2 regions of the Lysinibacillus sp. BNK-21 genome follow, and region 2 is predicted to be linked to the other one. Evidence: riboswitches for the same ligand, from Rfam matches in the RefSeq annotation. Region 2 holds a riboswitch; the other holds the start of a gene.
What was found. A riboswitch is a leader RNA that binds a small molecule or an ion and turns the genes downstream of it on or off. The one in region 2 is predicted to bind FMN.
Positions count from the first base shown of each region.

Region 1: linked by a shared signal. The riboswitch ahead of ACMGGO_RS16470 (ECF transporter S component) and the one ahead of ribE (riboflavin synthase) in region 2 are both predicted to bind FMN.

Region 1 is NZ_JBLQTS010000001.1:3,200,439-3,212,669, forward strand. It holds gene glnA (type I glutamate--ammonia ligase) at 1-1,218, opposite strand, end outside; gene ACMGGO_RS16445 (response regulator) at 1,804-2,937, shown strand; gene ACMGGO_RS16450 (ATP-binding protein) at 2,944-3,363, shown strand; gene ACMGGO_RS16455 (methyl-accepting chemotaxis protein) at 3,391-5,088, shown strand; gene ACMGGO_RS16460 (STAS domain-containing protein) at 5,127-5,513, shown strand; gene ACMGGO_RS16465 (sodium-dependent transporter) at 6,083-7,429, opposite strand; gene ACMGGO_RS16470 (ECF transporter S component) at 7,649-8,236, opposite strand; FMN riboswitch at 8,455-8,640, opposite strand; gene ACMGGO_RS16475 (RNA polymerase subunit sigma) at 8,784-10,070, opposite strand; gene sigX (RNA polymerase sigma factor SigX) at 10,067-10,600, opposite strand; gene ACMGGO_RS16485 (ATP-binding protein) at 10,679-12,231, opposite strand, start outside.
Region 2 is NZ_JBLQTS010000001.1:2,948,911-2,961,141, reverse strand. It holds gene pgeF (peptidoglycan editing factor PgeF) at 1-157, opposite strand, end outside; gene ACMGGO_RS15220 (hypothetical protein) at 315-944, shown strand; gene ACMGGO_RS15215 (CAP domain-containing protein) at 1,176-1,784, shown strand; gene ACMGGO_RS15210 (VanW family protein) at 2,085-3,065, shown strand; gene ACMGGO_RS15205 (methyl-accepting chemotaxis protein) at 3,164-3,988, shown strand; gene ACMGGO_RS15200 (HAD-IA family hydrolase) at 4,035-4,652, opposite strand; gene ACMGGO_RS15195 (YibE/F family protein) at 4,894-5,670, opposite strand; gene ACMGGO_RS15190 (YibE/F family protein) at 5,667-6,791, opposite strand; FMN riboswitch at 7,012-7,137, shown strand; FMN riboswitch at 7,254-7,379, shown strand; gene ribE (riboflavin synthase) at 7,579-8,217, shown strand; gene ribB (3,4-dihydroxy-2-butanone-4-phosphate synthase) at 8,242-8,871, shown strand; gene ribE (6,7-dimethyl-8-ribityllumazine synthase) at 8,887-9,369, shown strand; gene ACMGGO_RS15170 (spore germination protein) at 9,508-10,947, shown strand; gene ACMGGO_RS15165 (IS1182 family transposase) at 11,117-12,231, opposite strand, start outside.

The DNA.
Region 1 (12,231 bases), 250 kb from region 2:
ACGAACAATGGTATCCATTTCTAATTCAATTAGCGCAAATTCTAATGAGGATGGTAAACTATCAATCCCGTTCAACTCCCGATCTGCTGCTGTCATTTTATAAATATTACGATCTACCGCAGCTGGTGGTGTTAAATCTTTTCGTATACCATCCAGCCCAGATGCTAGAATTACAGCCATTGCTAAATAAGGGTTTGCTGCTGGATCAACTGAACGCAATTCAATTCGTGTAGATAATCCACGTGCTGCTGGAATGCGAATTAATGGTGAACGGTTTTGAGCAGACCATGCTACATAGCAAGGGGCTTCATAGCCAGGTACTAATCGTTTATAGGAATTGACAAGTGGATTCGTGATAGCTGTAAAACCATGCACATGCTTCATAATTCCTGCCATAAAGCTACGTGCGGTTGCGCTTAATTGCAAGTCTGCATGTTCATCATAGAAGGCATTTTTATCACCTTCAAATAAGGAGAGATTAAAATGCATTCCTGAGCCATTGACCCCAAATAGTGGCTTTGGCATAAATGTTGCGTGGAGACCATGCTGTGCAGCAATGGTTTTTACCACCAGTTTAAATGTTTGGATATTGTCACATGCCTCAATAGCACTCGCATACTTAAAGTCGATTTCATGCTGGCCTGGTGCTACTTCATGATGAGACGCTTCAATTTCAAAGCCCATCCCCTCTAGCTCTAAAACAATATCACGACGACAGTTCTCTCCCAAATCAGTTGGCGCTAAATCAAAATAGCCTCCACTATCATTTAATTCCAGTGTCGGATGCCCTTTTTCATCCAACTTGAATAGGAAAAATTCAGGCTCTGGCCCTAAATTAAACGACGTAAAGCCCAGCTCCTCCATTTCCTTCAATACTCGTTTTAAATTGGAGCGTGGATCTCCTTCAAACGGTGTACCATCTGGTCTTGCAATATCACATATAAAGCGAGCTACTTTCCCCTTTTCAGCAGTCCAAGGAAAAATCACAAAGGTATTGATATCTGGCTTTAAATACATATCTGATTCTTCAATACGCACAAAACCTTCGATTGAAGAGCCGTCAAACATAACTTTATTATCTAGCGCTTTTTCTAATTGACTGACAGGAACTTCCACATTTTTGATTGTCCCTAAGATATCTGTAAATTGTAGGCGAATAAATTTCACATTTTCTTCCTTCACTCGGCGTATAATATCTTCTTTGGTATAATGTTTCATTCTTCACCACTCCAATGTAATTTTAATTAACACGTTTTTTATAACTGCTCTAAAAATACATTAAATTTGAAGAATAAGCAATATGTATGTAAGGTTTTATGACATGCTTTTTATCGAATATATTAATCCTTATTTTAGATTAATTTTTCTTACCACATTTCCATCTCAAATAGCGATCTTTCATCTTTAAAAAAGGGCAAAATTACTACTTTCTACAAAAGGCCTTTAGTCTTACAAAAATTCTTCGTCACTCTAAAAATGAACAGTCTAGTATCATGACTAGAGACGAAGTATTCACTATTTCCCCATGCATCAATTGTAGATATATCAAGAACATCGTTAAAAAGATAACCCGTGAACCCTATCCAAGAACCAAGATGTCAAAAATCCTATTGATTAAGTTTTACTTTATATCACAAAAGCCTTGTATAATGCGATATTTATTGGTAAATTTATAGCAAATTAGAATTTTAATTTATTCATATTATCAGTAAATACGGAGTATATAATTATGGTTAGAAATCATTATGTTGGCTTCCAGGAAATATTTAGTTATAGATACATAAGGCGGTGAATTAAGTAGGCATGTCAGTATTAATTATTGGCAGCGTAAGTAATGATGTGCTACGTCTGCAAAAATATTTTCATCGTATCAGCATCCCCAATATTTATTGCTTTTCAACAACGGAAGCAGCAATGAACTATTTAGTAGATTCAGCTTTGAAAGATGAGCTGGAATTAATCGTACTTGACACGAAAATGACACTCAGCAATTGCGAGGAAATTTGTCAGCACATTCATGTACTTAAAAATTGGATAGATGTCCCTATCCTTCTATCTACTACCTACGAAAAAAACATAACAATCGATAGGGTTTTTGAAGCAGGCATTTTCGACTTTATTTTAAAGCCGTTTGATTTTACTCATTTTAAGACTCGAATTCAAGTAGCCTTAAAATATCAGAGGGAAGCCAAGCTTCGAAAGCAGCAAGAAAGTATGATTCAAAAAGATTTATTTGTTGCAAAAAAATTCCAAAAGAACGCACTATCTCCTCCATTAAATCTTGAGCAAATACAGGTTGATGGTCTTTACGTAACATCCAATACACTAGGAGGTGACATGTACTGCTGGTTTAAGATTAATGACCATTTAACCGCCATTCTTCTGTACGATGCAATGGGGCATGGCATAGCTGCATCACTCGTTACTATGTCCATCAGATCATTATTAAAAGGAATGATTACTAAGTTAATTGATCCAGTAGCCGTAATCCAAGAACTTAACCGCCAAATTTACGAGCTATTTTCTGATGAGGATATGGACCGTTTTTTAATGACAGCAATCTACATACTTCTAGATACAAAAAACGGCACTTTGCACTATGTGAATGCGGCTCACCCTTCTGGTTTTTTATTTGGAAAATTTGGAGAAACAGTCTTCCTCCCAGCGAATACGCCTATCCTCGGACTATTCCCTACTATTCAAATAAATAAAAAAACAATACCTTTATCAGGCTGGCATCGTATTATTCTTTATACGGATGGATTATTAACATTGAACGAGCAAAACTCAATTGATATGGACTTTTTCTACGCCTATGCTTCACAGGATAACAGCTATGCACTACAAAAGTTTTCTCAAAAGTACAATTTATTTGATAATGATTACAGCGATGACATCACAGTCGTTTCAATAACAATTACATTAAAGGGTAGGTGATTGAAGATGGAATTCACACTCAATGTAAATCCTGATACACAAGCTATAGCCTTTATTGATCAAGTAATGGAGAATTATACAGAGTTATATAATCTACCTTATAAACGAGAGTTAAGATTTGTTGTTCATGAACTAGTCATCAATGCCGTAGAGGCTATGAGAAAAATTAATACACCCGCTCAAAAGAAGATTCAAATACAAGTAACTCAATCAAACGAAGAGATAAAAATAACAGTCACTGACGAAGCAAAAGGCATTGACGAAAAGGACTGGGACAAAGTTCTTCAATTCGATTTAGACAAATTTGATTATGCTGATCGTGGACGCGGTTTATTTTTTGTCAAAAATATGGTCGACCATATTTGGTTCGAAAATATTTCTGAAACAAAATTTTTAGTTGGTATTTCCAAAAAGATTCATCTATAAAGTAAACGTAAAATTGGGGGCGTTTTAATGAAGTTATCTATACGAAAGAAAATGAATCTGCTTATATTTGGTTGTATTATTTTACTTACTTCCCTTTTAGCAGGAGTCAATTTTTTTGTTGCCAAGAACAATCTATTAGAAAGTGCTGATACAAAGCTTTTATCAGATATACAGTTGAGCTATGAATATTTAGACGCTAAATATCCTGGTGAATGGTCCATTAAAAACAACCAACTCTATAAGGGCGATATCAATATGGTAGAAAACTTTGAGGTAGCTGATAAAGTTGGAGAACTCACAAACGGGAATGCTGTATCCATCTTTCAAAACGATACGCGTATAAGTACCAATATAGTGGATAATGGTGAACGCGCTTTAAATACAAAGGTTTCTGACGAGGTTGCTACTGTTGTACTAAAAGAAAAAAAGCGCTTTATCGGTTCTGCCAATGTCTTAGGAAGTTTGCATCAAGCAGCCTATGATCCGATTGTAAATAGTCAAGGCGAGGTTATCGGTGTATGGGCAACCGCTGTCCCTACCGCTCCTTATATAAGCATTGCCACAAAATCAGCACTGGAGAATGTAGCGATTTCCTTAGTGATCGCCATTGTAATGATTGGAGGAATTAGTTGGTTCTTACAAAAGCAAATTGTTAATCCTATTAACATTCTAAGTACCAATGCCAAGGAACTAGCAGAACTAAATTTAAATGTTAAACTGTTAAACCCTAAAGGCAAAGATGAAATCGCTGAATTAGCACGCGCATTTAGTAGTATGAAAAATCATTTAACAGAGACGATAAAAATTGTGGCTGGTAGTGCACATCAAATTGCAAAGTCATCACACACTTTGGCAGAATCATCACATCAAACAAGTGAAGCATCTAATCAGATCGCACTAACAATGAATGAAATCGCCGTTGGTACTACCACTCAATCTGATCAGGCTGAACGAATAGTTTCAATGATGCAAAAAACGCTTGAGGAAGTATCAAAGAGCTTACAAAAAGCTGAAATCACTTTAAATAGCGCTATCGAATCCACTCATATCGCACGTAAAGGAGAAGAAGCCATCAATGAAGCGATTATGCATCTAAGTGATGTTACGAAAACAGTGTCTTATGCAACAGATTCTATCCAAAAATTAGGCAAGCGCTCTGAAGAAATTGGTGGTATTATTACCGTTATCACTGGCATCGCAGAACAAACGAATCTGTTAGCACTAAATGCGGCCATCGAGGCAGCACGAGCAGGTGATCAAGGGAAAGGTTTTGCTGTCGTTGCATCAGAGGTTCGTCAATTAGCTGAACAGTCAAGTTTAGCAGCTGGACAAATTACTAATCTTATTAATGATATCCAAGCGGAAACATCTGTGACCGTACGAACAATGGAAAGTAATTTACTAGCTGTCGAGGAGCAAGTAACGATCATCAATAAAGGCGGAAGTGCCTTAAAAGAAATCGTGGAGAAAGTTGTCGAAACTGAAGAAGGTGTCGAACAAATGAAAGTGGCATTTACACATGTTAACGACAACTCCCTAGATGTGCAACAAGCCATTCAAGATATTTCTCGCATCATCGAGGACGCTGCAGCAGCTACAGAAGAGATTGCCGCAACCTCAGAAGAGCAATATGCGACTGTTGCCGAAATTACACAAAGCTCAGATGAGTTATCATCAATTGCTGATAAATTACAAAATGAAGTGAATAAATTTAAGTTTGAATAAATCCCCAAACAAGAAAAGAAAAATGGAGGCGCTATAGGATGAATCAGAAGAAAATTGCAATGAATATTGACACAAAGGCTGATTATATTGTGATTGCGTTTACAGGCGATTTAGAATACGGGATGATTGAAGAAATAAAGTCAGAGCTGCAAACACTTAGCTTAGACACAAAACACGGATACATTATCGATATGCAAAGGGTAACAAATATTGATAGTACTGGATTCGGTATGATCGTTAATTTTGCTAAGAAGGTGTCTGTAAAAGATAAGAAAATCGCCATTATTGTCGTCGATGATTTCATTCGCAACTTATTCGCTATTTCACAGGTTGATAAAGTATTCCCTATTGCCGAAAGTGAAGAACAAGCAAGGAAGATTATTAAAGAAGATTGGCTAGGTGAGCTATCACTTAACGATTATTAATCTCTATAATCATAATAAAAGGTGTATTCCTATTAGACGGAATACACCTTTTTATGTTGTTAAAAAAAGAAGAAGTCAACGGTAGAAATAGCAACTTTGCAAGGCGAGAGGTTGATTTCCGTTCCGCCAGCGTCCTTTCCAGGGGGGCGTCCGATGAGCCGCTAAATCCCATAGGAGTGACGCTATCAACCATTCTCCAAAGTGTCTTTACCTCATAGTAGCATAGTGATCAAATCACCCATTATCTGGATTCTTAGAGGGGATAGGCTCTTATTTTCAATGCGGTGAAGTGCTGAGTGACAACACCTCTTCATAAAGAGTAATGAACTCCTTTACTTTATTTGAAAACCTTTACTAAAAAGATTGAGATTTTTTGGGTTGGTGTGGAAGGCTTCTTGACTCCCGTGGGTTAACGAGACAGGTGAGCCCCTACACGGAGGAAGCTGCTAGCACTCGCCCACAGGAAAGCAAGTAGCCTTCAATAGAAATCCATTTCTACCTTTCTATTGGCTGTTATGTTTTTAACACTAAGAGAAGGTATTTTTCCTATGGCAGAATATACCTTTTCTTTAATACTGCAGTAGCATATTAACAAACACAACTAGAATGATAATCGGTACAACAACTAGCATTAACATACGATATGTCGAATAATAGCCTTGTCCCATTTGACTACCCGTTAGCAATTCTCTCTTCACAAAATCTTTATCCACTACATAGGCAATAAAAATAGCAATGAATAAATTCCCTAGCGGAAGCATGATATTCGACACTAAAAAATCGGTTGCATCAAAGATACTTTTCTCAAAAATCATTATATCCGATAAAACACTCGAAGAAAGTGCTGCTGGAATAGCTGCAATAAATACGACTATACCAAGTAAAAGTGTCCACATTGGACGGGATTTCTGACTATGCTCCATAAATGCCGCGACGATAATCTCATATAAACTAAATGATGACGTTAATGTAGCAAATAAAAATAGCAATAAAAACATGGCTAAAAACACTTCACCAAATGGCATTTGACTAAATGCTGTTGGTAGCACCATAAATAGCAAACCTGGACCCGCTGCTGGCTCTAAATCAAAGGCGAACACAACAGGGAAAATCGCTAAACCTGCTAAAAATGAAACAAGCACAGTTAACAGCACTACAGAACCCGCTGAATTCGGAAGACTGACATCTTTTTTTAGATAAGAGCTATATGTAACTAAACAAGAAAAGCCTACTGCTAACCCAAAGAACGATTGCCCTAGGGCTTCTAATAATGCCTTACCCGTAATATTCGAGAAATCAGGCCATAAGAAGAATTTTACCCCTTCCATTGCCCCATCTAATGTAACTGCACGCACAACAAGGACAATGAACATTATGAAAAGTAACGGCATCATCCATTTATTGGCCTTTTCAATCCCATTTTGTACACCTAATGAAATCACAAGTACGTTGGCTAATGTAAACAACACTAGACCAACTAGCGTAATCCAAGGCGTGCCTATAATTTTTCCAAATAATTCAGTTGGATCTACTGCTGGATCAATTACCGCGCCAGCTACACCTAGCCCGCTATAAATAAAGATCCAACCTCCAACTACGCTATAAAAAGTTAATAATAAAAAACAGCCTAGCACGCCCATTCGACCAATCCAAGCCCAGCCTGGCTTAGTTGGAGCAATTTTTTTATACGCTGTTACAGCCTCGGATTGTGTACCACGTCCTAAAACATACTCGGACAATAACATCGGTAGTCCTATTAACAAGGTAAATAACACAAAGATAAGGAAAAATGCTCCTCCACCACTTTGTCCTGTTACATAGGGAAGTTTCCAAATTGCCCCTAGTCCGATCGCCGCACCAGCTGATGCTAAAATAAAACCTAATTTACTAGACCATTGTCCTTTTTTTCCACTCATCTCTTCAAACTCCTCAAACATTCTAAACTCTTCTCTATTTTACATGAAAATATAGCTTTCGACTAGGTTATAATTATAAAGTACTAGTTAGCTTTTTTACCCCATTACTTTTTTCTATATTTATCCGTTAGTTTTGCCTTTCTATTCTTCACACCTTTCCCTATCCATCATTCCTTCCAACAAAAAACCTCAGGTATGTTCACCCGAGGTTAGTAAAAATTATTTTGTTATATAGATAGAACGCTGGCGGTCGATCCACTTGCGCATAGTTGTAAATAAAAACGCCATAATAGCCGTTAATAAAATACCTTTCACAATGTTAAATGGTAAAATCCCAGCGATAATCATTTTATAAAGTGAGTCACCTACAACAGGTTCCATTCCTAAGAAGTATGTGTACATCGGTAAAAATACTGCGTAGTTTAAAATACTCATCCCTACTGCCATTACGACTGTTCCAGTCGCTAAACCTCCAACAAGACCAGCAATTGTTTTAAAGCGATTAAAAATAAGGCTTACAGGCAAAATAAATAAAATACCTGTTGCAAAGTTGGCAATATGACCTACTGGCACACCTGTTGGCGTTCCAGAGAAAATCCAATCCAATACATTTTTAAATAATTCTACTAAAATACCAGCTACAGGCCCCATTGTGATGGCTGCTATTAATGCAGGCATATCACTAAAGTCGACTTCCAAGAATGCTGGGAATGGTGGAATTGGGAAATTAAAAAGCATTAATAAAAACGAAATACTGCTCAGCATGCCAATCGTAATAAACGATTGAAGTTTAACATTTTTCTTCATAGAAAACTCTCTCCTCTTTGCTGATTCAATCTCGCAAGAAGAAAGGTGACGATCTTTCAATTGTTAGCACGAAAAAAACCCTTATGCATAAAGAGCACAAGGGAGAAAGGCATGACGAATAGGCGTCAATTTAAACTATTTTTGAGCACTGTTTAAAAAGCCATACAAAAAAAGCGCTCGGTCATAGTTTATTTCATAACAATGAATGACGATCGTACCTCCATCTTCTCCCATCCAGACTTTAACTGTCGGCCTCGGAATCACACCAAGTCAGCCATGCAAATAAATTTGCACAGGTCGCGGGCTGAAGAGCGAAGCATAAACCATTCGAGTTAATGGAAACATTAACGGTTCACCACTCTATTACCGCCGGTCGGGATTTTCACCCTGCCCCGAAGATGAATCATATTATTTTATACTACAACCTTACTATAATTAATTATTAAGAAAAAGTAAATAGTTCTGCTTAAAAAATTCCGATTAGATTTGTAAGTATTGTAAAAATGGAGCATTCCATGTTACAGGAATGCTCCATTTTTGATTTTGACTAAGGCATATATTGTTTATTTGGCCCCACAGGCTTTGGCAAATACGTTTTTAAATCGAATCCTTCCCAGCTTTCTTGGACCACATTATCCAAGCGTAATTGTTGGTCAAAGCTAGCAGCAGTTAACATCATAGCTTCAATCAATTGGGTAGCGCGAATTGGCTCCATCGATGCTAAATCTAAGGGAATATCGAATGTTACGACTACACCTTCTGCTTCCTCTTTCACGGTATATGTTACATTTTCAGGAACCACTGTTACATAAACATCATCATTTTTGTTTTTCATTAGTGTAAGTGCCTCTGTAACATTAGCAAATGTTTGACGGAAATCTGGTGACAGATATTCTGCCCCACTACCATCTTGGTATAAATAATAATTAAAATGCTTGGCGTTTGTTAATGACATAGCTTGACTTGGCTCACCCTCCTGAGAAAACTCATAAGGTGTGCCATCTTCATTTTGAATCTCAACTTCCGTATATTCAGAATCCGAGAAGGTATCCTCTAAAGTCCCTTTGTACTCATTAACGGTAGCTGATGCAACATCATAGTCATTGTCCTTTGGTAATACGTGGACAAGCTTGTCTTCCTTCTCCTTCAGTTCACCTTTAAAAGGATGATAATCCGTAAACCCTTTGGCTTCTTCATCTATTTGAGGAGCATATTTTTCATACATCTGTAGGGTAGAAGGCTTTTCAGTTCCAAAATCAGTTGCTACACGCTCATTTGGTATCACATATGTCATTGGAACACTTTCTGCATCGCGTCCTGCCAAACCAATACGGAAAACGACAGCATCTTTCACATCTTCCTCATAGACAGACGACCGTAAAGATAACATACGCTCATGCTCCGATACAATACTGGATTGAAGTGCCTCATCCTGGGTAGCTGCCTCTTTAGCAGAACGATCTTCCTGTAACGTAGAGTAATTAGCCGTTTCTGGCGTACTAGCTAGATCTTTTTGGCTAGCGTCATTATTCATGAACATGAAGCCAACGAGTACCGTTATCGCGAAAACTGCTGCTACACTCGTAAAAATCGGCATTTTTCGGAACTTAAATCGTGATGGTCGTTCATCTTGTATTAAAGATTTACTTTCTTGTTGTGCTTCTTCATTCTCTATAGGTTGTTGTATCGCTTCTTGTAGGTGACTATTATCCTGCAAGCGAGCATCTGCCATTAACCGATTTAATATTTCTTCTTTTGAACGGCGGTCAGAAAGCTTAGGGGCATTGTTCAAGACATGTTCAAGCTGTTCATCATCAAATGGCTTATGCGTCATTGCCGTTTCGCCTCCTGTTCTCTAATCGGCTGTAGCTGTTGCCTTAAAAATTTAATGGCTCGATGCTGGGTCGTTTTTACCTTAGCTTCTGTCCAATCTAGTATTTGCGCTGTTTCTGCAATCGATAAATCTTGAAAATAGCGCATAATAATGACCATTTTTTGGTCTCCTGTACAGTTTTCAAGTGCTGATTCTACCTGCATAAATTCATCACTGGCCTGTAGCATATCTTCCGGTGATGGCGTGGTTGAATGGAGCTGTTCCGTTTCCCAGTCAAAGAAATCATGTGAATGCTTTTGACGTACAGCTTGCTTTCTAAAATGATCAATTGCTACATTTTTAGCAATAGCAAATAGCCAAGTTTTCTCACTACTATTGCCTGCAAATTGATCGTATGAGCGCAACACTCGTACATAAACTTCATGTGCTAAATCTTCGGCAAGTGTACGGTTTTTTACTAAATATATTAAAAACTGAAACACGTCTTGGTGATATGCATCGTATAGTCGATGGAACACGGAGTCATTCAAAGCACTCCACCCCCGTTCTATAATATTTGTCGTCTTACATTCATAGAAGTTACAGCCAATTAATAGCAATACTTGTTATTAATCGAACGGTAAATAAAACGTGAAGGTCGTACCCTCTTTCAACACACTGTCTACCATAATATTACCTGAGTGTGCCTTCACAATATTTCTAGCAATGGCTAAGCCGAGACCAGTTCCACCCTTGGAACGAGTACGTGCCTTATCTGCTTTATAAAAACGTTCAAAGACATAGGGTAAGTCCTCTTGAGGAATGCCATGTCCTGTATCTTGAACAGATATTTTAGCAAATGTCGGCTCCTGCTCTACTTTTACAGTCACAGACCCTTCATCTGTATGTCTCAGGGCATTGTCAACTAAATTTGTAAGCACTTGTTCAATGCGATCCTCATCTATATTAATCATGGCCTCGTCATTAAATTCACTCTCAAACAGCAGACGAACGTGCTTTTCTTTTGCTACCTGTGCAAATTTTTGTGTAATACGTTCAAAAGTAGAATTAATTGGTAATTCATCTTTATAAAGCGTCATATGCCCTGATTCCATACGTGCCAAATCTAATAAATCTGTCACAAGGCGACCCATTCGCTTCGATTCATCATAAATAATTTTGGTAATCTCATTTCGCTCTTCCTGATCCTGAATAAAATCGTCATCCATTAATGCTTCTGAGTAACCTTGAAGCATGGCAATCGGTGTCCGAAGCTCATGAGAGACATTCGCAATAAAATCCGATCTTAGTTTTTCTAAGCGATGCTGTTCAGTCATATCACGAATAACAGCGACAGCACCACGTATCATTTCCCCACTATAAAGAGGACTAATGGTAAATGTATAATAGCTGCCATCCATTTCAATTTCCTCTTCTAGTTTATCCTCAAACATCAGTGCATGATCAAGCATATGATACAGCTCAGGTGGAATTGGTTTAGCACTTTGGGAGCCTTTGTTGACAAACCATTTTTGCATCAGACGTTCGGCTGGTGGATTACTTAATAATATTGTACGATCTCTATTAAACGTAATCACTGCATCTGTCATAGATGTCAAAATATTAGAAAGCTGTTCGTTTTCTTGATTGATAACCTCTAAATTATGCTTTAATTGACGGCCCATTTGGTTGAAGGCAACGGCAAGCTGACCAATTTCGTCATTTTGGGTAGTAGGCATTTTCGCTTCAAAATTCCCTTTTGCAATTTCAAAAGCTAATTCACGCATTTTTCTTAATGGCGAAGTTATACGTGAAGAAAGGAAGAATGCGAAGAATGTCGTCAACACAAATGCTATGAAGGCTGCTAAAAAGACAATTTTCGTAGTTTCCTTAGACGTTTTATGTAGCGCATCTGGGCTTTGGTAGATGAAGACAGCTCCATGTACTGCATTTTCAACATTTAGGGGAAAACCAAGTACGACATAAGATTCCATCTTTTCTTGATCAGTTGAAGAAGGCATCATCATTTCTTTAATAATCGGCTCATCTGATTGAAACACTTCATGAAAAGATTTATTGGCTAATATAGTATCTTGTATTTCTTTTTTGTTGACACCCTCTTGCATCGCAAAGGACACTTCAACATGACTGATAGCGATCAATGCATTGGTTCCTGTAGGTA
Region 2 (12,231 bases):
AGTTCAATGTCGCAGCTAAATGCTGACGATTGTTAATGATAGCTTGAACATCATGGCAACTATGCAAAGCCATATTATTGTGTTCAATCTCCATCTCATCTTTTAAGGTCGTTCCTGCGATAAATTGCTCATTATCTATATACATTTTTATTTTCATTTAATCACCTCGTTTTACTATATAGGATCGCTTGTGGAATGTATAGGTTGCCGTTTTTTACTATTTAGCTACTCCTTTACCCGTCTATCAAACTTTTAGACATAAAGAATCGATTTCCTCATATAGTAGAAGGAATGCTAGAAAGGGGGGAGCGTGAATGTTGAGTGAACAAGACATATTATTAATTTGCCAAGTAGGAATGGGTCTTTTTTGGATTTTTACATATATACTTGTTATTTACAAAGGATGGCAAGATAAAACCTATGGCATGCCTATGGTCGCTATTTGTGCCAATATTTCATGGGAATTTATCTTTGCCTTTTTCTACCCACAAAATGACCTGCAACGCTATATTACGCTGATTTGGTTTGTATTGGATGTCTTTATTTTGATGCAATTTTTACGTTATGCTCCAAATGAATATCGAAAGATGCTATCAAAAAAGCTATTGTATTTCTCCTTTTTGATCACGTTAATCTTTAGCATGCTGATCATTTTAGGTATAGTCTATGAATTTCAAGATTTCGAAGGAAAGTACGTAGCATTCTTTCAAAATCTTATGATGTCAGGTCTATTTATTGCTTTACTCTTGCAAAGAGGGAATTTAGCTGGTCAATCCATGGGGATTGCAGTTTGTAAGATGGTGGGTACATTATTTGCAGCGGTTGGCTTTTATCTATACTTCCGCACACCTTTAATTACCATTATTTCTGTAGCAACGCTCTTTTATGATTGGCTCTATATTCTCTTAATTTATCGATTACAGCGTAAGCAATTAGCAAAATAGGATATTTTGTGCAGCAATTGATCACTGAATCTATTAGTAATGTATGCCAATTACAAACATATTGCAACTTGATGACAATTCCAATGGGAAAGAATAGCGAGAGAAAGGGCTTTAACTAAACATATGGCGAGCTTGTCATACAATTGTAAAAATCCTTCCAAATATTTTGTGATGATTATGGCTCAGAAACTATTTACGATAATGGTAGAGCAATTAGGAAGGGTGATTAACATGTTTAAAAAAATAAAAAAAGTAGCACTAGCTTCAGTAGTAGCAACTTCATTATTAGTGCCAGTTGCGGCACTGGCCGCCGAATCCTATACAGTGACATCTGGTGATACTCTATGGAAAATAGCATTAAAAACAGAAACGGGTGTACAGGAATTAATTGATGCCAACCCACAACTCGCTAACCCAAATCAAATTTCTCCAGGTCAAAAAATTAACGTCCCTGTAAAAGAACAGGCAACAGTTGAACAAGAGGTTGTGAAACTTGTCAATGCAGAACGGGCAAAAGCAGGTCTTCCAGCATTGCAAGAAGATTGGGAGCTATCAAGGGTTGCTAAATATAAGTCGCAAGATATGCAGGATAAAAATTACTTTGACCACACAAGTCCAACATATGGTACACCTTTTACCATGATGAAAAACTTCGGTATTACGTATAAATCTGCTGGTGAAAATATCGCGAAGGGCCAACGCTCTGCACAGGAAGTTGTAACGGCCTGGATGAACAGTGAAGGACACCGTGCCAATATCCTTAATAAAAGCTACACACATATTGGTGTAGGCTATGTACAGGAAGGTAATTACTGGACACAAATGTTTATTCAAAAATAAAAAAGAAAGAGTATCTATTGGCTTTTGTGATAGCTAGTAGATGCTCTTTTTCGCGTTAAATTCTAAAGTATACCGTATTGGAAGCGTATATTACTTCTTCTAGAATTAATCCCCCTAAATCATTAAAAGGTTAATTAAGTACAAGAATACACATCAAACTATCTTTAGATATGTCAGGCTAAGGATAATGTAGCGTGTTTTTGCTATCTTGACAAATAAAAATAACCAAAAAACAACACACTATGAGCAATAGACGAATAAGATGTCTCTGTAGTATGAAGATAGAGGTGGTGTTTATGGTTGAAAAAGAAGTGGTTAGCTACATGTTGCGTTATCTGTATGACGGGTCTCGTAGGTTGTGAAAAAACAGCAGTCCCTGATAACAAGCTAGAACAAGAAATTCAACAACGTGAGGAAATACAGCAACCTGTTACATATGAACAAGAACAAATGATTGATCCTATTGTAGAGGTTGTTGATCCAACTACGAGTAAGGTATTTAAAACAATATCTCCAAAGGAATTTGGCTTCGATACGGACCCACAAGCCTATCAAAAGCATATCGAACAATTAGCAAGGGAATGGGCGAGAGGAACGGACACATCAAATGGCTATGATCAGCGTATGATGCTTGATCGATTGGATGAAAACGGGCAAGTGATCAAAGGGAAGCCGCAAATCATTTTAAAGGAAAGTGAGCTAGTGGAGCGTATTATCGAAGCTTCTGCGACTGGCGGTCAGGTAGAAATGCCGCTCTATATAACAGAAAGTGGCTATTATTTTGAGGATCTTCCTTTATTAGAGGAAGTGGTTGTTGCATCTTATACAACTTATTTCAATCGTGCTGATTTAGGAAGAAATAAAAATATTGAGCTCTCTGCTAGAGCCATTCATAATGTGATTGTAGGCAGTGGCGATTATTTTTCTTTTAATACAATTGTAGGTCCAAGAGATGAGGCAAATGGCTATCAACCCGCACCTGAAATTATTAATAAGAAGGTAGTCATGGGAATTGGTGGTGGAATTTGTCAAACTTCTTCAACCTTGTTTAATGCAGTAGACCAAATTCCCGTCAAATATGTTGAGCGCCATCATCATTCGTTAGATGTAGGATATGTCCCAAAAGGAAGAGATGCTACGGTTTCTTATGATACGTTAGATTTTAGGTTTCAAAACTCAAATGATGTACCATTTTTAATTAAGGCAAGTTATGGAGAGAATTCTCTAACAATTGAAATTCGAACGGCAGAAAAATATGTAGAATTATTGAAAAAATCATAATGTTGTAAGGAGACACCACTGGACGTTGGTGTCTTTTTTCGGATCGCATGCTATAGTTAAATTGATACAGTTCAGAAAATTTTAGGGGGAAAAAGACAATGCATCCTAAACTACAAGCAACTATTGATTCGATTGATTTATACCAAGCAACTTACCCAGAGGATGCTTGTGTCATCGTGGCAGATACGGAAAAAGTGCTTGCCTACAAACCAGGAAAAAAGGTTGACTTAAAAGTTGGGGTTGGTGACCCAGTACATAAATATCGAGGTACAGCAACAGAAATAGCGTTAAGTTCAGGGAAATTTGTGAAAGAGGAGCGTAGCGCAGAAGGTTTTGGTATGGCCTATATCGCCTCTGCCCAGCCTATTTTTGAAGGAGGACGTATTATTGGCGTAGTAAGTGCCATTATTTCCAACGAAAAAATGGATAGTATGCGTCTATTGGCAACTGAGCTTTCGAGTGCTGTAGAAGAAATGACAGCTACAAATGAAGGATTAGCCACTGCCAGTAAGGATGTATCCAATCGTTTGGAAGAGCTATCTAATTTCGCGGAATCGATGACAGGCGATATTGAACAAATTAATGTGATTGTCCATTTAGTAAAAGATTTAGCTATGAAATCGAGAATTCTTGGTCTAAACGCATCGATAGAAGCAGCACGTTCAGGTGAGCATGGGCGTGGCTTTGCGGTGGTCGCTTCTGAAATACAAAAAATGTCCCAGAGTAGTACAGAAAGTGCTGATAGCATAACTGTGCAACTAGAAAATATTAAACAATCCATCGATCAGGTCAATGCATCAACAAATCAAATTGCTGCGTTTACACAGCAGTTTGCTGCGAGTATGCATGAATTAACAGATGCCTACAAAGGGGTTAATAGTACAGCAGAAAAGCTAATGCAAATTAGTGACATCAAAGGATAGGCATATAAAAAGGATAATAGACAAGTGCTATTATCCTTTTTCATGATTAAATGATCTCTAAAATTTCCTGTGGTGTTGAGACACTGTATTCAGGTTCGTCATTTTGCACGACTTCTTTGGCATCATAACCCCATTCCACCCAAATAATTGGTATACCGGCTTTCTTACAAGCAACAATATCCCTTTGCTCGTCTCCAATGTATACGACGTTAGACGAGTCGACATTTGCTTCCTTTAAAAACTTTTTCATTACTTTGTCCTTACCAAAAATGCGGTTGGAGCAAAGTACATCTGTTACACAATAAATACCGTTCATTTTAAGAAATTCTAAAATATTCTCTTTAGAGTTTGAGGAAATAATCAGGATTTTATAGCCTCTTTTATCAATCTCTATTAATAGTTCCTTCATTCCTTCAAAAAGATGAACATCATTTAATGATTGACGATACAATTTATAAAATTGCGGTAAAATCATAGGCAACTTATACATTGGAAAGTCGAATAATTTACTGCGTTCTGAAATTGATAATTTTTTTAATGTATCAATTTCCTTTAATTCAATGCCTTTAAATTTATATTTTTGGGCTAAAGTATTCCATGCTGAGGCAAACACAGCAGTAGAATCTGCAAGCGTCCCATCAAAATCAAAGATAATATGCTTCATTGCAAACTTTCTCCTTTTTCATCTCGTTGTATTGACGTTCTATGCTAAAAAAATGTTACATGGAATGGGCATCTAGTATTCTTGAAATAACAACCATTTTGAGCGTACGTAAACATCTTATGGTAAATATTATCAGAAAATACGGCGATTGCAATGAAAATAGTACAACAAAAGGAGGTGTCTCAAAAATCCATTGAGACACCTCGACATTATTGTGTTTTATGATAGGTACTGGTAATTTTTATAAAAGTTTTTCTGTTTTTTCGCGTGTTCGAATTAAATAAAAGGCATTGATGCAGGCGGCAATCGGAATAATCAATGCAATGCCGATTCCTGCACAAAAAATGGTTGTCATTTCGGCACTAAAAACCTTGGAGTTAACAATTTCCCCAATCGAATAGGAGAGGTCCTTGAACCAGATTAATAAGCTTAAATAGCCACCAAAGAAAGCAAAAAATAACGTATTGGTATCGGTTCCTAATATATCTCTTCCTATGCTTAAGCCAGCTGTAAATAATTTTTTTCTACTAATCGAAGGATTGCGATAAAAAATCTCATGCATAGAGGTAGCGATGGAAATGGCTACATCCATAATGGCACCTATCGTACTCATAATGATGACTGATGCACCAATCTGCACAAAATTAACACCAATGTAGAGAGAAAAGATGCTGATTTCTTCAGTTGATTCTTCGCCAAACCCTTGGATCATCGACTTTTCCGTTACAAAGGTAATAAAGAGTAGTAACACACCTATCGTCACCATCGTCGAGATAAAGGCTGTAATGGTTTTACTGTTTGTTTTATTGATATAGAAAAGACTAATACAGCTAATGACCGTACAGGCAATAAACGTCAAGATGATGGGGCTATTTTTAGGGTTTGTCATTAAAAAAATGGTGACAAAGAGCACACCAAAGTTTAGGAATAAAGAAAGAAATGAGCGTATCCCCTGTCTACCGCCGACAAGTACCATTAACACGAATAATATAACTGCTAATAAGACGACAACATTCATCCTTGAACCCTCTTTCGATTAATGAAAAATATAGCGGTATACTGACTGATAGGAATCGTAAGGACAACACCAATACCCCCTGCTAAGGCACGGGCTAATTCTAAAGAAAGATTTAAGGACAATGTAAGCCCTAATGTGGAAGAATTTTTTAAATAGAGAATAATCATAGGTATGGAGCCGCAAAGGTAGGCAAAGAATAAGATACTTGTAATGGTACCCATAATATCTTTACCGATTTCATGTCCCGAAGATTTCAGAGCCTTGACAGAGATTGTAGGATCTTGCTCGTATAAAGCAAAAATTGAGGAAGCCATTGTAATAGAAACATCCATTACTGCCCCAAGTGAGCCAATAAATAAACCTGCCATAAAGACAGTACGATAAGGACGTGTTAAAAATTGCATTTCTTCATAACGAAGACCATTTTCACCTGTCAACCACATTACAATAGAGCTTATGATAAGCGCTATAACAGTGCCTAAAAGTGTGGACACGATGGCTACATATGTTTTTGTATGCAATCCACTAATAAGTAGTAGCGAAATAATCGTAAATAGCAGGGCGCAAATGCCGCTGACTAATAACAGGCTTACGCCCCCATGCTTCACATAAAGATCTAATGCGAATGATAAAATCACAGCATTGACACTCAAACTAATGATAGAAAATAAGCCTTGTCTTTTACCTACAATAAGTAGGGCAAAAATAAAAATCCATGCAATCATTACCATGGTTTGATCTCGTTTTAAATCGAGAATGGTTCCTGTTAAAACAGATTGTGTTGTGCGATCATCTAGCGTGACAAAGATTTCATTGCCTACATGGTATTCTTGATCAAAAGCACCAGACGAAGAATAGTCATTCGTCAAATGAATGGATTGCCCCTTATGCTGACCATTTTTGATAATGGCCATAATCTCCTGTGTAAACAAAAAATCCTCATTTTCATACATATCTGTCATCGGTTCTGATGCTGTTACATCCACTTGCGTTATTTCCGCTATCGGTCGATCATAAAATTGTTCGTTATGATGTACGAAAACGATCGAAACCCCACAACAGAGTGCTAATAGGGCATAGAAAATAGCTTGTTTAAAAGGTATATTTTTAAAAAATGTCAAGTAAATGACCTCCAAACTGCTAGACTGAATAGTCACTTGTAAAGGAACGTTTTTTTGATTAAGAAGTTCCATAAACAGGTTAAATGTCATCATTTTAATAACATCTTTTACATTTTTCAAGTCGAGTCAAAGCTGTTTAAAATTTATGCTTCGAAAAAAATTTAAAAAGAAGGATGGATAATATAATAAAATAGTGTTATCGTAAGATTAGCTAAATAAAAATATTCTTCGGGGTAGGGTGAAATTCCCGATCGGCGGTGATGAAGCAATTCAAAGTCCGTGAGCGCAAGCTGATTTGGTGCAAATCCAAAACCGACAGTTACAGTCTGGATGGGAGAAGGGTAAAAATGCGAACTTTTTAAATTGATTCTAATTTAGAAGGTTTATTTGACTATGCATTTATTACAAAACTTCCCAATCATCTTGTGGGAAGTTTTTTTATTTAGCCACAATCGAATAGAAGATGTTCTTCGGGGTAGGGTGAAATTCCCAATCGGCGGTGATGAAGCAATTCAAAGTCCGTGAGCGCAAGCTGATTTGGTGCAAATCCAAAACCGACAGTGATAGTCTGGATGGGAGAAGAACGAGTGAGATGACAGTCTATGAAAAAATTGTTTTCAAATAGGCTTATTTGTTGATGTCTTATACTCCCAAAACCCCTTTGATGTAAAGGGGTTTTTATTTTTTATTGCTAACGAGAGAAGGGAGAAGGATAAGGCACAAAAACAGGTGGATCAACTTTAAAAGTTAAGGATAGAAGTGCTAATAAAGTAGAGTAGGTGATGGAATGTTTACAGGACTTGTAGAGGATATTGGTATCATAAAAGCCGTGCAAAGCGATCGGGACAGTATGAAAATTACGGTTCAATCAGCCAAGATAACGGAGGATGTCAAGCTTGGTGACAGTATAGCGGTCAATGGAGTTTGTTTAACGGTGACAAATTTCACACAACAGCAGCTTACGATGGATGTTATGCCTGAAACAGTCAAAGCAACAAATCTACAGCAGCTGGCAATAGGCGATTCTGTTAATTTGGAGCGTGCCATGCCTGCTAATGGACGATTTGGTGGCCATTTTGTTGCTGGTCATGTTGATGGAGTCGGCAAAATTTTGCGAAAACGTCCAGTAGCAAACGCCGTTTATATTGATATCGAAATGTCAGAGGAACTAACCAACTTTTGTATTCCAAAGGGTTCCATAACAATTGATGGCACAAGCTTAACCCTTTTTCATGTTGAAGCCAAGAGTGTCACAATTTCACTTATTCCTCATACTTACAAAGAAACCGTTTTAGGTATGAAGAGGGTTGGAGCAATCGTTAATATCGAAACCGATTTAGTTGGAAAATACATTATAGGGCAATTAAAAAAGGGGCAAACAACGCCAGCTATTACAAGAGATTATTTAGCACAACATGGTTTTTAAATCACAGAATAGGAGTTGATCATCGTGCTACATTCAATTGAAGAAGCCATAGAGGATTTAAGGCAGGGCAATATGATTGTGGTGGTTGATGATGAGGATCGAGAAAATGAAGGAGATCTTCTGGCACTCGCTGAATTCATCACACCAGCAACAATCAACTTTATGGCAACCAATGGTAGAGGTTTAATTTGTACGCCGATTTCGCAGCAGCTTGCACAAAAGCTAGATTTATATCCAATGGTTCAGCACAATACAGATAACCATCAAACCGCATTTACGGTAAGTATCGATCATGTAGAAACAACGACAGGGATTAGCGCCTTTGAGCGTGCGCTAACGATACAAAGAATGATAGAAAAGCAAGCTAAGCCAACTGATTTTCGTCGACCAGGCCATATTTTTCCGTTGATTGCGAAAGAGCAAGGCGTGCTGGAACGGAGAGGGCACACGGAGGCCACTATTGATCTAGCGAAGCTTTGTCATAGCGTACCTGCAGGTGTTATTTGCGAAATTATGGGTGATGATGGGCACATGCTTCGGTTTGAAGAACTAACAAAGTTTGCTGCACATCATGGCTTAAAAATGATCTCGATAGAAGCATTGGTTGCTTATCGTAAACAATTATCCACTAATAAAACTAAAATTTCTATGTAAAAAGGAGAAGGAACAATGGGTCAAACATTTGAAGCACAATTAATTGGAACGGATTTGAAAATTGCAGTAGTAGTGGGTCGTTTTAATGAGTTTATTACTAGCAAATTATTGGATGGGGCAATGGATGGTTTAACTCGTCATGGGGTTAATTCTGCATCTATTGATGTTGCATGGGTGCCAGGAGCTTTTGAAGTTCCTTTTATAGCCAAACAACTGGCAGAAACGAAGAAATATGATGCTATTATTGGTTTAGGTACTGTTATTCGTGGCTCTACAACACACTATGACTATGTTTGTAATGAATCGGCAAAAGGCATTGCCAATGTGTCATTGTCAACGAATGTACCTGTTATTTTTGGAATTGTTACTACTGAAAATATTGAACAGGCAATTGAACGTGCAGGAACAAAATCTGGTAATAAAGGCTATGATGCGGCAATGTCTGCAATTGAGATGGCAAATCTAAAGAAAATGATTGGATCAGGACAATTTGAATAGTCTTCACAACATTTGTTTCTTTGAATATTTTGAACAACCATGGGAAAAATATGCTTAAGTGTATTTATTGAAGGTGATTGTTTTCATAAATGTACTAATCTTGAGCTGGCTCAGTAGGAGATGAGAAGTATTTCATCAATGGAACAAATTAATTTGAAAATGTTGAAATCACTATTTCAACGCTCTGCTGATGTGATTTTCCAACAATATAATTTTCAGCAATATACAGTACATTTGATAACTTGTGATGCAATGGTCAATGAGCAAATACTTCAAACTGTGGTTGTTCAACGTGTTCAATCTTTGTTAAGCAATGTCACTGAGGACATGCTAGAGAAAGAAATTGAACAGCATTTACACATTCCCTATTTACAAAAGATTTTATCGAAAGAGGATGCGGTAACTAGGGTCTATAAAGGCCATGTTTTACTGTATTTTGAAGAAAATCAATTACTTTATTCTAGTGATATTTCAAAAAGACCCAATCGAGAGCCTGGGGAAACAACATTAGAACTAGTAGTAAAGGGACCTAGAGATGACTTTATTGAAGATGTTTTTACTAATATTGCTTTATTAAGAAAACGATTACCGACTAATTCTTTTAGTGTAGAGACATTAGAAATTGGTAAGCGTTCTAAAACAACCGTAGCCATACTATATATGGAAGACATTGTGAATTTAAATATGCTAGAACAAATTCGACTTCAATTACAAAAAATTGATACGGATATTGTTATCAATGGCGACTTATTAATGGAAAAAATTGAAAAGACAGCGACAATTCTTCCAAGACATGATTATACAGGAAGACCTGATTTTGCTATGCAGGCGTTAATTAGAGGAAGAATACTCTTAATGATTGATGGTGTGTCCTATGCCATAATTACACCTACAAATATTATGTTGCTCTTTAAATCGGCAGAGGATAATGAGTACCCACTCATTGTTAGCTCGATGGAACGATTACTCAGAATTGTCGGTATATTAATAAGTATGCTACTGCCAGGTTTTTGGCTTGCATTGACGACTTATCATCAAGAGCAGCTTCCGTTTCTTCTACTTGCTACGGTTGTAGAATCGAGGTCAGGATTGCCCTTTCCAACCATTCTAGAAATTTTAATGATGCTATTTATGTTTGAATTGTTTCGAGAGGCTAACTTGCGCCTTCCTAGTGCAATCAGTGGCTCAGTTAGTGTGGTAGGGGGACTAATTATTGGGGATGCAGCGATTAAAGCAGGTGTTACAAGCCCCTCAATGATTGTTGTGATTGCCATTTCCAGTATCGCTGCATTTACATTGGTCAATCAATCCTTTGTGACGGCTATGAGTATTTTTCGATTAATCATTATTATGGCTTCGGCGTTTTTTGGTTTATTTGGTTTTTTTATATCCGTGTTTTTCATCCTTTTATACACTGCGAATATGAGAGTCTTGGGAGTGCCATACGTAAACTTTAGTGCCGATTTTGAAAAGGGCAATATACGTAAGTCCCTATTGCGACTATCTCCAAAGGGCTATAGTAAACGACCTACCTTTCTTAAGCCGCAAGATCAAACACGGACTTCAAGTAAAAAATAAGCATATTGTGATGAGATCAGGTATTGTTGATACCTGATCTCAGACTGTAGACAAAAGCCATCGAGAGGTTCACTCTCGATGGGCTTTTGTCATTTTTCTTCCTATTTTATCTTTAACATTTGATAATATACTACCAAATTCAACATACTCTTCGAGCATAGCTACCTTCTTAAGCTGCCTGCCACGTCCAAGTAGCCAGTTTCTTTAAATTCATGGCAGCAAAAGTAAGCATCGCCTGCATGGACAATTTTTTTAGACCTCTTAAGGTTGTCCATCGCATACCATGCTTTTCTTTTGCATCCGCAAATACACGCTCAATCGTTTCTTTGCGCTTTGCATAAATCTGTTTGATGTCATAGGAATGGCGTAAATGTTCAGCTTCCTCCACATACGACTCCCAAATATGGCGTTGAATGAGTTTTTGATGATGCTTACTTTCTGTACATTGGGAAAGGCTTGGACACTTCGCACAAATCAAAGGATTCGATTTATATTGCCGATATCCTTCTTTCGTCGTTGTTGCATACTTCAATATCTGCCCTTGTGGGCAAAGATAACAATTATAGTGCTCATCATATATATACTCATGCTTTCGGAAGAATCCATCTTTCGTTTTAGGACGTGTATAAGGAAGAACAGGCAACATTTGATTCTCTAATAAAAAATTCGTAATCGCTGGTGTTTTATAGGCTGCATCTGCCGCAACAGCTAATGGTTTTTGAACGTTTTCAATGACTTTTTCCACAAGTGGCTGTAATACATGACTATCGTGCACATTTCCCGGAGTTACAATGGCACCCAAGACAAAGCCCTTTTCATCTGTCGCTGCATGAAAAGAATACGCAAACTGCTTCGTACGTTCATCCTTCACGTAATAGCCACTTTCAGGATCTGTCGTGCTTTCCTTTATTTCTTTCCATTCTTCCTTTTCAAACTTCTCCGGGGGAAAGGGCTTTTTTCCGTGTTCCTCACGATCAATATTTAACTCTAATTGAAGTTTCTCTTCATAAGCCCGTGTTTCTTTTCGCACAACTTTTTTATCATACTTTCGTTTATTCGCACTCGCTTTCACATGCGTAGAATCGATAAATAAATGGTCTGCATGGAGGAGTCCTTGATGCATAATCTCTTTTAATATACGATAGAATATCTGCTCAAATATATCAGTGTCTTGAAAGCGACGGACATAATTTTTACCGAAGGTAGAGAAATGCGGGACTTCTGTATGGAAGCCAAACCCTAAAAACCAACGATACGCCATATTCGTTTCAATTTCTTTGATGG